4 regions of the Phytobacter sp. V91 genome follow, and region 2 is predicted to be linked to each of the others. Evidence: predicted binding sites of a transcription regulator. Region 2 holds the regulator's gene; each other region holds the start of a gene.
What was found. Region 2 encodes sigma-54, which starts transcription at its own class of promoters, with help from an activator protein. Its sites were predicted from a motif close to GTTGGCACANNTTTCGCTNT; they were not measured.
Positions count from the first base shown of each region.

Region 1 (3,137 bases), on a different contig from region 2:
AAAAGGCGTGTATTCAGGTTGTTGGTGGAGAAAAAAGCCCATCCTGAGATGGGCTGAAATTTCCACGGCAACTCAATCCCCGGCGAACCGGGGATGACGACAAAAATATTAAACGCTGTAGTACAGCTCGAACTCTACCGGGTGCGGAGTCATACGTACGCGGTCGTTTTCTTCGGTACGCAGTGCGATGTAAGCATCGATAGCGTCGTCAGTGAACACGCCGCCCGCAGTCAGGAACTCGCGGTCTTCGTTCAGCGCATTCAGTGCTTCTTCCAGAGAGCCTGCAACCTGTGGGATCTCGCTCGCTTCTTCCGGCGGCAGGTCATACAGGTTTTTGTCCATGGCTTCGCCCGGGTGGATTTTGTTCTTGATACCATCAAGACCAGCCATCAGCAGGGCAGCAAAGCACAGGTACGGGTTAGCCGCTGGATCCGGGAAGCGCACTTCGATACGACGTGCTTTCGGGGAAGCAACCACTGGAATACGAATAGACGCGGAACGGTTACGCGCAGAGTAAGCCAGCATAACCGGCGCTTCGTAACCCGGGACCAGACGTTTGTAGGAGTTGGTGGTCGGGTTAGCCAGGGCGTTGATAGCTTTAGCGTGTTTGATAACACCGCCGATGTAGAACAGCGCCTGCTCAGACAGACCAGCATATTTGTCGCCAGAGAACAGGTTTACGCCATTCTTGGACAGAGACATGTGGCAGTGCATACCGGAACCGTTATCACCGAACATTGGTTTCGGCATAAAGGTCGCAGTTTTACCGAAGCGGTGAGCGACGTTGTGAACTACATATTTGTAGATCTGAATTTCGTCCGCTTTTTTGGTCATGGTGTTGAAGCGGGTAGCGATTTCGTTCTGACCCGCAGTAGCCACTTCGTGGTGGTGCGCTTCAACAACCAGGCCCATCTCTTCCAGGATCAGACACATGGTAGAGCGGATGTCCTGAGAGGAGTCAACCGGAGGAACCGGGAAGTAACCGCCTTTCACGCCAGGACGGTGACCTTTGTTACCGCCTTCGTATTTGGTGGAGGAGTTCCATGCACCTTCGATATCGTCGATAGCAACGTGAGAACCGGAGATAGAGTTACCGAAACGAACGTCGTCGAACAGGAAGAACTCAGGCTCTGGCCCGAACAGAACGGTGTCTGCCAGACCGGTAGAACGCAGGTATTCTTCAGCACGTTTAGCGATGGAACGCGGGTCACGATCGTAGCCCTGCAGCGTACCTGGTTCCAGGATGTCGCAACGAATGATCAGAGTCGGTTCTTCGTAGAACGGGTCAATCAGCGCGGTAGAGGAATCCGGCATCAGGACCATGTCAGACTCGTTAATGCCTTTCCAGCCGCCAATCGAGGAGCCGTCAAACATTTTGCCTTCTTCAAAGAATTCGGCATTAACCTGATGAGCCGGAATGGTGACGTGCTGCTCTTTACCTTTAGTATCAGTAAAGCGCAAATCAACAAATTTCACTTCGTGCTCATTCAGCATCGTCAAAACGTGTTCAGCGGACATACTTAAACTCTCCCGGATTTATCATTGTCGTCGTGGTAACGAGGTCTGCAAATACTGCGTAAACCTGGCGTTGTTGCCATATTTTTTATAAAGCGAAATCTATGCCAACTTTTAAATGTCACTAAAAAGGCGCTATTATGCGCACCATAGTGCAAAAGGGCTGCACCATGATGGATATATTGCACCAGTATAGTGCTTCAATATGAACATTGAGCACCGTATTGGTGCAATTTTCGTTAAAGTGCCCCTCTTTCGCTTCGTGAAAGTGATCACAAAGGCTGGCAACATAACTTGTTTGCACAGGAAGTTTGTGATCCTGTTTAGTCCTTCGATTAATACGTGTACAATAACGCGCTATTTCTAATGCCTGAGGCAAAGTTGTGATCGAAAATCTGCGTAACATCGCCATCATCGCGCACGTTGACCATGGTAAAACTACCCTGGTAGATAAGCTGCTGCAGCAATCTGGTACCTTCAGTAACGAACGTGCTGAAGCCACCGAACGCGTGATGGACTCCAATGATTTGGAGAAAGAGCGTGGGATTACCATCCTCGCTAAAAACACCGCTATCAAATGGAATGACTACCGTATCAACATCGTTGATACCCCAGGGCACGCCGACTTCGGTGGTGAAGTTGAACGTGTAATGTCCATGGTAGACTCCGTTCTGCTGGTCGTTGACGCAATGGATGGCCCAATGCCGCAGACCCGCTTCGTAACCAAAAAGGCATTTGCCCATGGTTTGAAGCCAATCGTGGTTATCAACAAAGTTGACCGTCCTGGCGCGCGTCCTGACTGGGTTGTCGATCAGGTATTTGACCTGTTCGTAAACCTGGATGCGACCGACGAGCAGCTCGATTTCCCAATCATCTATGCATCTGCATTGATGGGGATCGCTGGTAACGATCACACTGATATGGCGGAAGATATGACCCCGCTGTACCAGGCGATTGTCGACCATGTATCTGCGCCAAAAGTCGAGCTGGATGCACCGTTCCAGATGCAGATCTCTCAGCTTGATTACAACAACTACGTTGGTGTTATCGGCATTGGTCGCATCAAGCGCGGTAAAGTTAAACCTAACCAGCAGATCACTGTGATCGACAGCAAAGGTAAAACACGTAACGGTAAAGTCGGTAAAGTACTGACTCACCTCGGTCTGGAGCGTATTGAATCCACCGAAGCCGAAGCGGGCGATATCATTGCAATCACCGGTCTGGGCGAACTGAACATCTCCGATACTCTGTGCGATCCGCAAAACGTCGAAGCACTGCCGGCGCTGTCTGTCGATGAGCCTACCGTAACCATGTTCTTCAACGTCAACACCTCTCCGTTCTGTGGTAAAGAAGGTAAGTTCGTTACTTCTCGTCAGATCCTTGAGCGTCTGAACAAAGAGCTGGTACACAACGTTGCACTGCGCGTTGAAGAAACCGAAGATGCGGACGCATTCCGTGTGTCTGGTCGTGGTGAGCTGCACCTGTCTGTTCTGATCGAAAACATGCGTCGTGAAGGCTTCGAACTGGCGGTGTCCCGTCCGAAAGTTATCAACCGCATGATCGATGGCCGTATGCAAGAGCCGTTTGAGAACGTGACGCTGGATATCGAAGAACAGCACCAG
Region 1 covers NZ_CBFFRJ010000032.1:25,636-28,772, reverse strand. The annotation lists gene glnA (glutamate--ammonia ligase) at 109-1,518, opposite strand; gene typA (ribosome-dependent GTPase TypA) at 1,899-3,137, shown strand, end outside.
Region 1: a site for sigma-54 is predicted at 1,608-1,627, ahead of glnA (glutamate--ammonia ligase). Genes of this name have one in related genera too.

Region 2 (3,137 bases):
CGAAGCGTATCTTCTTCGAGCTTGCCATGAGGGATAGCAATCCCATTGCCAATACCCGTACTGCCCATTTTCTCGCGCGTGAGGATCGCTTCGAAAACCACCTGAGGCGGCAGGCTTAACTGCTTTGCGGCAAGCTCACTGATGATCTCCAGCGCACGTTTTTTGCTCTGGCAGTGAACGCCACTACGGGTACATTCCTGGTTAAGGACATTGCTCAATTGTAGAGCGGAATCGTTGTTCATCATAATTTCACCTGAGCAATGCCAGTGCAGTCACCCTACCGGGTCGCGGTAGGGTGGAAATGCACCAGGCTCATGCCCGGACAATTAGTGTTGTTTCAGTTTATCTTTATGTTTCGTCAGCTGGCGCGCCAGTTTATCAATTAAACCGTCAATAGCAGCGTACATATCCTGACCTTCCGCACTGGCATGAATTTCACCACCATTTACATGCAAAGTCGCATCCGAGGTATGAGTCACTTTCTCCACTTTCAACACAATATAGACCTGATTAATCCTCTCGAAGTATTGCTCGAGTTTCGCGAACTTGGCATTGACAAATTCACGCAGGGCCTCGGTGATCTCGACGTTCTGTCCTGTGATGTTAAGCTGCATAGTGTCTTCCTTATCGGTTGGGTCAGACCAGCTGTTTACGCTGATTTGACGGCGGAATGGATAAAGACTCTCGATATTTTGCAACGGTACGCCGCGCTACCATGATGCCCTGGTCGGACAGCATGGACGTCAGTTTACTGTCACTCAGTGGCTTCGCAGGATTCTCTGCGGCGATCAATTTTTTCACCAGCGCCCGGATTGCCGTCGACGAGGCTTCGCCGCCACCTTCGGTATTCACGTGGCTGGAGAAAAAATATTTGAGTTCAAAAATGCCTCGCGGACTGTGGAGGTATTTTTGCGTGGTCACACGGGAGATGGTCGATTCATGCATCTCAACGGCCTGGGCGATATCCGCCAGCACCATCGGTTTCATGAACTCCTCTCCCTGTTCAAAAAAGGCTTGCTGCTGTTCGACGATGCAGCGACTTACCCGAAGCAGGGTGTCGTTACGGCTTTCCAGACTTTTTATCAGCCACTTCGCATCCTGTAAATTACTGCGAATAAACTGGCTGTCTGCATCGTTACGCGCACCGCCACACATTGCGGCGTAGTGCTGATTGATTTGCAAACGCGGGATGCTGTCTGAGTTCAGTTCCACCACCCAGCGGGTGTTGTGTTTACGAACCAGTACATCCGGAATGACATACTCAGGTTCGCCGGTCTGGATTGACTGACCCGGACGCGGATCCAGCGACTGGATTAAATTCACTGCTTCTTTCAGTACATCTTCTTTCAGACGGGTAACGCGCATCAGGGTGCGGAAATCATGATTAGCCAGCAGATCAAGATGCTCACTGATGATCAGCTGCGCTTCATCGCGCCAGGGCGTGTCTTTGGCAAACTGTGAAAGCTGGATTAGCAGACAGTCACGCAGATCTTTTGCCGCGACGCCCACCGGGTCGAAACGCTGGATACGCTTAAGCACCGCTTCGATTTCATCAAGGCCAATCTCTTCATCCCCCATGCTCTCAAGGATATCTTCCAGGGGCACGGTGAGGTAACCGGTATCGTCCACGGCATCAACAATGGAGGTTGCGATGGCCCGGTCAGTGTCGGAGAAAGGCGTCAGCTCCACTTGCCACATCAGGTAATCCTGCAATGACTGCGTGGTTTCGCCCTGATAGACGGGCAGTTCGTCATCAATGTAATCGGTGCTGCTACCGGAAGGCGTGCCTGCGGTGTAGATCTCGTCCCAGCTGGCATCCAGAGGTAACTCTTCTGGCATATCTTTCTGTTCGAGCGCATCTACGCTGTCGAGGTTTTCGCTATCCTGAGACTGCTGCGTTTCCACTTCTTCATGAAGATCGGTTTGTTCCAGCAACGGGTTACTCTCCAGCGCTTGCTGAAGTTCTTGCTGGAGTTCCAACGTGGACAGCTGTAACAGGCGAATAGCCTGTTGCAGCTGCGGCGTCATGGCCAGCTGTTGGCTGAGCCTTAATTGCAAACCTTGCTTCATATTCAGAGCAGTACTCTCCGACTAAACACGTCAATAAACTCTACCCTATCAGAGTCTGAAGTCTTCCCCAAGATATACGCGCTTAACGTGTTCGTCTTCAAGGATTTGCTGTGGGGTTCCATGGGCGATTAAGTGGCCCTGACTGACGATATAGGCACGCTCGCAGACTGCCAGAGTTTCACGCACGTTGTGGTCGGTGATTAACACACCCAGCCCACTGTCACGTAAATGCTCAATGATACGTTTGATGTCGATAACGGAAATCGGGTCAACGCCGGCAAAGGGTTCATCCAGCAGAATAAACTTAGGATTAGCCGCCAGGGCGCGGGCGATTTCTACACGACGACGTTCACCGCCGGATAATGCCTGGCCAAGGCTATCGCGCAGGTGTTCAATATGAAACTCTTCCATCAATTCGTTCGCCCGGTCAGTGCGCTGTTCTGCGCTGAGGTCGTCCCGAATCTGCAGGACGGCCATCAGGTTATCAAAAACGCTGAGGCGACGGAAAATGGACGCTTCCTGTGGAAGATAGCCGATACCACGACGGGCACGCGCATGCAGCGGCAGCAGGCTAATGTCTTCATCATCAATAATGATATTGCCAGCATCGCGCGGCACAATGCCCACGACCATGTAAAACGTGGTGGTCTTCCCGGCGCCATTAGGGCCTAACAGGCCGACGATCTCACCCGAATTGACGGTCAGGCTCACGTCTTCCACGACGCGACGACCTTTGTAGGCCTTCGCGAGATTCTTTGCAGTTAATGTTGCCATAACGTATTAGTTACTCTTTTTTTGCGCCGGAGCCGGGTTTTGATTCTGATCGTTGCTCTTATTCTGCAACTGCGACGGTACCAGAACCGTGGTGACACGTTTACCTTTCTCGCTGAACGCCTGCATCTTCTGCTCTTTCACCAGGTAGGTGATTTTGTCGCCTTTGATATTGCTATCAAGCTGTTCAAGATAGGCATTGCCCGTCAGAACCACAAAGTCTTTGGCCAGTTCGTAATGCATATGTGAGGCATGGCCTTTTACCGGTTTACCGTTGTCCTGTAACTGATAAAAGG
Region 2 covers NZ_CBFFRJ010000017.1:13,240-16,376, forward strand. The annotation lists gene ptsN (PTS IIA-like nitrogen regulatory protein PtsN) at 1-245, opposite strand, end outside; gene hpf (ribosome hibernation promoting factor) at 327-614, opposite strand; gene rpoN (RNA polymerase factor sigma-54) at 637-2,070, opposite strand; gene lptB (LPS export ABC transporter ATP-binding protein) at 2,119-2,844, opposite strand; gene lptA (lipopolysaccharide ABC transporter substrate-binding protein LptA) at 2,851-3,137, opposite strand, start outside.

Region 3 (3,137 bases), on a different contig from region 2:
TCGTGCGGTTTTATCCTCGAAGAAGGGCTGCCGATGGCGACCCTCAGCGCGGTGGTCAATAGCATGGCGGAGACTGCGCGCCAGGCCAACATCGCTATCGTCACCGGTGATACGAAAGTCGTGCAGCGCGGAGCGGCGGATAAGCTGTTTATTAACACCGCAGGGCTGGGGGCGATCCCTGCCAACATTCGCTGGGGGGCCAGCACCCTGGAAGCCGGTGACGTACTGCTGGTCAGCGGCACGCTGGGCGACCACGGCGCAACCATCCTCAATCTGCGTGAGCAACTGGGGCTGGATGGCGAACTGAGCAGCGATTGCGCGCTGTTAACCTCGCTTATCCAGGCGCTGCGGGATATTCCCGGCGTAAAAGCGCTGCGTGACGCCACCCGCGGCGGCGTGAATGCGGTGGTTCATGAGTTTGCGGCGGCCTGCGGTTACGGTATCGAACTTAACGAACGCGACCTGCCGGTCAAACCGGCGGTGCGCGGCGTCTGCGAGCTGCTGGGTCTGGAGGCGCTAAATTTTGCCAACGAGGGCAAGCTGGTGATTGCGGTGCAACGCCAGGCCGCCGATGCCGTCCTTGACCGGCTACGGGCGCATCAACCTGGACGGGATGCCGCCATCATCGGCGAAGTCGTCACGCGAAAAGGGGTGCGGCTGACAGGCCTGTACGGAGTAAAACGCACTCTCGATTTACCCCACGCCGAGCCCCTGCCGCGTATTTGTTGAGTTAACCTCTGCGAACAGGCGGCGCGTCAGTAGCCATCATAAGAAAGTGGTTATTGCTCGCAATACACAAACCTGAGATAACAGGTTTATCAACATCACTCTGGAGGCAGTATGGCCGTTTCAGCACGTAATCAGCTTGTCGGTAAAGTCAGCGCAACCGCGCACGGTGCAGTAAATGATGAAGTGGAGCTCACCCTCGAGGGCGGCGCGAAACTGGTGGCGATCGTCACCTCCAGCAGTAAAGAAGCGCTGGGTCTTGTGCCTGGCAAAGAGGCCATTGCCCTGATCAAAGCGCCATGGGTAACCCTGGCGACCGAAGATTGCGGCCTTAAATTCTCCGCCCGCAACCAGTTCGCGGGAACCGTCAGCGCGGTTAAAGAGGGTGCGGTTAATGCGACCATTCATGTAAACACCGACGCTGGTTTTGAGGTAGTCGCAGTGGTCACTAACGAAAGCTGCGAAGCGCTACATCTGGCAGCGGGCGCCCGCGTAATTACCCTGATTAAAGCCTCTTCTATCCTGATCGCCACCCGCGCATAACCGTCCCTTGCAACGCCGTGCCCGTCACGGCGTTCACATTTATGCACAACGCCATGCAGGTGCAACCCCTTCTACACTTGCACCGTTCTCTGCTTCTTTTTAGCGTTTAAACATCATCATGGTGCGTTTTTCGCGCCCTGTTTCCTCAAAACAGTGCATCCTGGCGCGACAGAGCGTGGAAATTCGCGCTCCCGTTGCGCTGGCATGGTTTCTGCATTTTGACTATATCTTCATCAAACGGAATGCAGGGGATGACAATGATAAAAATGACGCTTCCGACCGCCCCTTACTACGATGAGATGCTCACCGTAGAGGGTACGCAACGTCAGCACTACGACGCCTGGTGGCACTGGCTACAGAAAACTGACCAGCACGCCATACGCCAGAAGAAAGAACAGGCAGAACTGTTATTCCATCGGGTAGGCATTACTTTTAACGTATATGGAGAAGAAGGCGGAACGGAGCGCCTGATCCCTTTCGACAGTGTTCCTCGCATTATCCCGGCCCATGAGTGGCGGACGCTTGATTTGGGTATTCGCCAGCGGGTCAAAGCCCTTAACGCTTTCCTTTACGATATCTACCATCAGCAGCACATTCTTAACGCCGGGATTATCCCACGTGAGCAAGTGCTCGCTAACGAGCAATATCAGCCCTGTATGCAGGGCGTTAACCTGCATAACAATATCTACGCCCACATTACCGGCATTGATATGGTGCGTGACAGCGACGGGCGTTACTACGTGCTGGAGGATAACCTGCGCACCCCTTCCGGCGTCTCCTATATGCTGGAAAACCGTAAGATGATGATGCGCCTCTACCCGGACCTGTTTGCCAGTTCGCATATTGCCCCGGTTGAACGCTACCCCAGCTATCTGCTGCAAACCCTGCGTGAAAGCACTTACGTTGACGACCCCTGCGTGGTGGTGCTGACGCCGGGCCGCTTTAACAGCGCCTATTTTGAACACAGCTTCCTGGCTCAACAGATGGGGGTGGAGTTGGTAGAAAGCGCGGATCTGTTCGTCAAAGAAGGTGGAGTGTTTATGCGCACCACGGAAGGCCCTTGCCGGGTGGATGTGATTTACCGCCGTCTGGATGACGCCTTCCTCGACCCGCTGGCCTTCCGCTCTGACTCGATGCTTGGCGTACCCGGGCTGTTATCGGTTTATCGCGCAGGAGGGGTGGTGCTGGCGAATGCCATCGGCACCGGGGTGGCAGATGACAAATCTATCTACCCTTACGTGCCGGAGATGATCCGTTTTTATCTCTCGGAAGAGCCGATCCTCGGCAATATTCCCACCTGGCAGTGCCGTAAGCAGGAAGATTTAAATTATGTGCTGGCCCACCTCGACGAGATGGTGGTGAAAGAGGTTCATGGTGCGGGCGGCTACGGCATGCTGGTCGGCCCGCGTTCAGGCAAAGCGCAAATTGAAGAGTTTCGCCTGCGACTCCTCGCCAACCCCGGTAACTACATCGCGCAGAATACGCTGGCCCTCTCCACCTGCCCCACCTTTGTGGAGGAAGGACTGGCGCCCAGACATATCGATCTGCGGCCCTTTGCGCTGTTCGGGGAAGAGATCAGACTGGTGCCCGGCGGTCTGACCCGCGTGGCGCTTACCGAGGGCTCACTGGTGGTCAACTCCTCGCAAGGGGGTGGCACAAAAGACACCTGGGTCATGGAGGAGGACGAATAATGTTAAGCCGCACCGCCAGTGAGCTGTACTGGATGGCCCGTTACCTGGAACGGGCTGAGAGCTTTGCCCGCGTACTCGACGTGACTTATAAGCTGTCGATGATGCCGCGCCACAACCAGCAGCAGCACGACTTAGCCCTGCCTCTCAATCTGACCCTCGGCCACGAGTTGTTTCGCG
Region 3 covers NZ_CBFFRJ010000163.1:3,080-6,216, reverse strand. The annotation lists gene hypE (hydrogenase expression/formation protein HypE) at 1-729, shown strand, start outside; gene ACSZO4_RS22835 (TOBE domain-containing protein) at 841-1,269, shown strand; gene ACSZO4_RS22830 (circularly permuted type 2 ATP-grasp protein) at 1,527-2,960, shown strand; gene ACSZO4_RS22825 (alpha-E domain-containing protein) at 2,960-3,137, shown strand, end outside.
Region 3: a site for sigma-54 is predicted at 1,468-1,487, ahead of ACSZO4_RS22830 (circularly permuted type 2 ATP-grasp protein). Genes of this name have one in related genera too.

Region 4 (3,137 bases), on a different contig from region 2:
CGCCAGTAAGGTTCCCCAGACGATCCCCACAATAATGGCTATCACCGTAATTTTCAGTGTGATAACCAGGCCCGCCATCAGGTAAGGCAGGGAGGGCACTATTGAACTCCAGTCAAACTCGTACATCATTTGCCTCCCATATTGCCTGGCAGGCGAATTTTACGTTCAACCAGGTTCATCACCAGCATGATGAAGGCGTTAATCAACACATAAGCAACGGTAATTGCGGTAAAGGATTCCCAGGCATGTGCGGAATAGTCCAGCAGCTTGTTAGCCTGAGCGGCCATATCCACCAGACCAATGGTCGAGGCGATGGCTGAGTTTTTTACCAGGTTCATCATCTCCGAGGTCATCGGCGGCACAATCACGCGATAAGCATTCGGCAGCAGAACATAACGGTAAGTTTGCGGCAGCGTCAGCCCCATCGCCAGACCTGCATTCTTTTGCCCACGGGGCAGAGACTGAATGGCGGCACGAACCTGCTCACTCACACGTGCTGCGGTGAACAAACCGAGGCAGACCATGGAGGAGACGAAGAATTGAATATTGGGATCCAGCTCGGCTTTAAACCACATGCCGATATCTTCCGGCAGCAGCTCAGGCACCACCAGATACCAGGTGAAGAACTGGACGATTAACGGGACGTTACGGAACAGCTCCACGTAGCATGTACCGATGCCGGACAAAATACGATTGGGAACAGTGCGCAGGATACCAAACAGAGAACCAACCAAAAAAGCGATGATCCAGGCGGTGATCGACAGGGCGATCGTGACCTGAAAACCGCTCCATAGCCAGCCAAGATAGGTGGTGTTGCCGAACGGGGCTTGTTGCAGGAAAATTCCCCAGTTCCAGTCTATGGACATAAATCTACTCCGGAAAAAAAAGGGTAGCAGCGCTACCCTCGAAGATTGTATGAAGAGCCTGTATTCGCGCTGAATGGGGAACGACCATTCAACGTATAGTCTGTCCGTGCTGCTTCGACAATCGAGAGGGCAGGTAGACCTGCCCCATTGTTTTAATTAGTTAAGAGCTTTGTCATTCGGTTCTTTGAACAGCGCTTTCATGTCATCAGAGAGATCAAAGTTGATGTTCATGTTTTTCGGTGGAATTGGGTTTTTGAACCACTTATCAAACCATTTTGCTGCTTCACCAGATGTCTGAGCCTGCGCGATGGTGTCATCCATCAGCTTTTTGAACTCTGGATCATCTTTACGCAGCATGCAGCCGTACGCTTCATGAGACTGCGGTTTACCCACGATGTCCCAGTTATCCGGTTTCTTCGCTTTGGCACGTTCGCCAGCCAGCAGGGCGTCATCCATCATAAAGGCCACTGCACGACCGCTTTCCAGGGTACGGAAAGAGTCGCCATGGTCTTTGGCGCTGATGATGCGCATATCCATTTTCTGCTCGTCGTTCAGTTTATGCAGCAGGATCTCAGAGGTGGTGCCGGAGGTGACGACAACCGCTTTGCCTTTCAGATCCGGGAAATCTTTAACGTCGCCGCCTTTTTTAGCCAGCAGACGCGTACCAACCACAAAAATGGTGTCAGAGAACGCGGCTTGTTTTTGACGTTCCAGGTTGTTGGTGGTGGAACCACACTCGAAGTCAAAGGTGCCGTTTTGCAGCAACGGAATACGGTTCTGCGAGGTGATTGGAATCAGTTTTACTTCCAGATCGGGTTTGTTGAGCTTTTTCTTGATTGCATCAACGATGGCATTGGAATAGTCCTGAGAGTAACCCACGACTTTCTGCTCATTGTCGTAATAGGAGAACGGTACTGAGGACTCGCGGTGACCGACCACGATCACGCCGTTTTTGGCAATTTTTTCCAGCGTTGGCTGTTGCGTTGTTGCTTCATCAGCAGCATGTGCCAGGCCGACGGACATTCCCATCACCAGCATTGCAGCGGCCAGTTTACGTAATTGCATATCCAACTCCTTTATCGTCGCGCCAGAGACGCATTGATACCCATTGTGAGTGTTGTGTTTCTTATATCCTGCTGTAAATGCGTGCAGTGTTGTGTGCTTTTGTTAGCATTTAGTTTGGCTTAATGTAAAGATTTTGCTGCGATATTGTTTGTTTTTGCGAAGCGCGCCGCACCGTTTAAAGGCAAAAATCTTTCATTGCACCGTTATGGTGCTGCATGCGTTCCGTTATGGTGCGTCTGATTGCGCATCCGTAAAAAACCGCAGCGATATGATTTTATTAAGCAATTGATGTGCCAAAAATGGCTTTATGGAGAATTTCTTGTGTGGCTGGCCCCTTCCGGGCAGAAGGGGCCGGGGACAGGATTACCTGCGACGCTGTCTCAGACTGAAGATCAGTGCGCCAAAGCCCAGCAGTCCGGTTAAGGCCCAGAGCGGCCAGTTGCCCATCCGGGCATAGGGCGTCAGACCGGCGGTTGGTGTCACTTTACTGGTCAGCACCTCACGCGTGAATTGCGGGAGCATCGCCTGAATTTCACCTTCCGGGCCAATCACTGCCGTAATGCCGTTATTGGTACTGCGCAGCAGTGGACGCGCCAGCTCCAGCGCGCGCATTCGGGCCATCTGAAAGTGCTGCCAGGGGCCGATCGATTTACCAAACCAGGCATCATTTGAGATGGTCAGCAGGAAGTCGGTATCCGGGCGGAAGTTATCCCGAACCTGTTCACCGAGGATAATCTCGTAGCAAATCGCCGGGGTCAGCTTAAAACCATGGGCAGTTAACTGCGGCTGAACGTAGGGGCCGCGGCTAAATGACGACATGGGCAGATCGAAGAACGGCGCCAGTGGACGCAGGATGCTCTCCAGCGGGACAAACTCGCCAAAGGGCACCAGATGGTTTTTATTGTAGCGATCGCCGGAGTTGTAGCTGTATGGGTTATCTTTGCCCAGCGTAATGATGGTGTTGTAGGTATCGTAGCGGTTCTGCTGGTTCAGACGAGCATCCACGATGCCGGTCACCAGTGCGCTGCCATTTTTCTGCATTAACGCATCGACCGCGTTGAGCCAGGGCTGTTGGTTAATTTCCAGATCAGAGATAGCTGACTCCGGCCAGATAATCAGCTGCGATTTACCCATCACTGATTCGCTGGCGTTGAGATAAATTTTCAGCGTTTCAAGCAACTGACCTTCATTCCACTTAAGCGACTG
Region 4 covers NZ_CBFFRJ010000084.1:1,388-4,524, forward strand. The annotation lists gene gltK (glutamate/aspartate ABC transporter permease GltK) at 1-126, opposite strand, end outside; gene ACSZO4_RS16830 (amino acid ABC transporter permease) at 126-866, opposite strand; gene ACSZO4_RS16835 (amino acid ABC transporter substrate-binding protein) at 1,023-1,931, opposite strand; gene lnt (apolipoprotein N-acyltransferase) at 2,295-3,137, opposite strand, start outside.
Region 4: a site for sigma-54 is predicted at 2,210-2,229, ahead of ACSZO4_RS16835 (amino acid ABC transporter substrate-binding protein). Genes of this name have one in related genera too.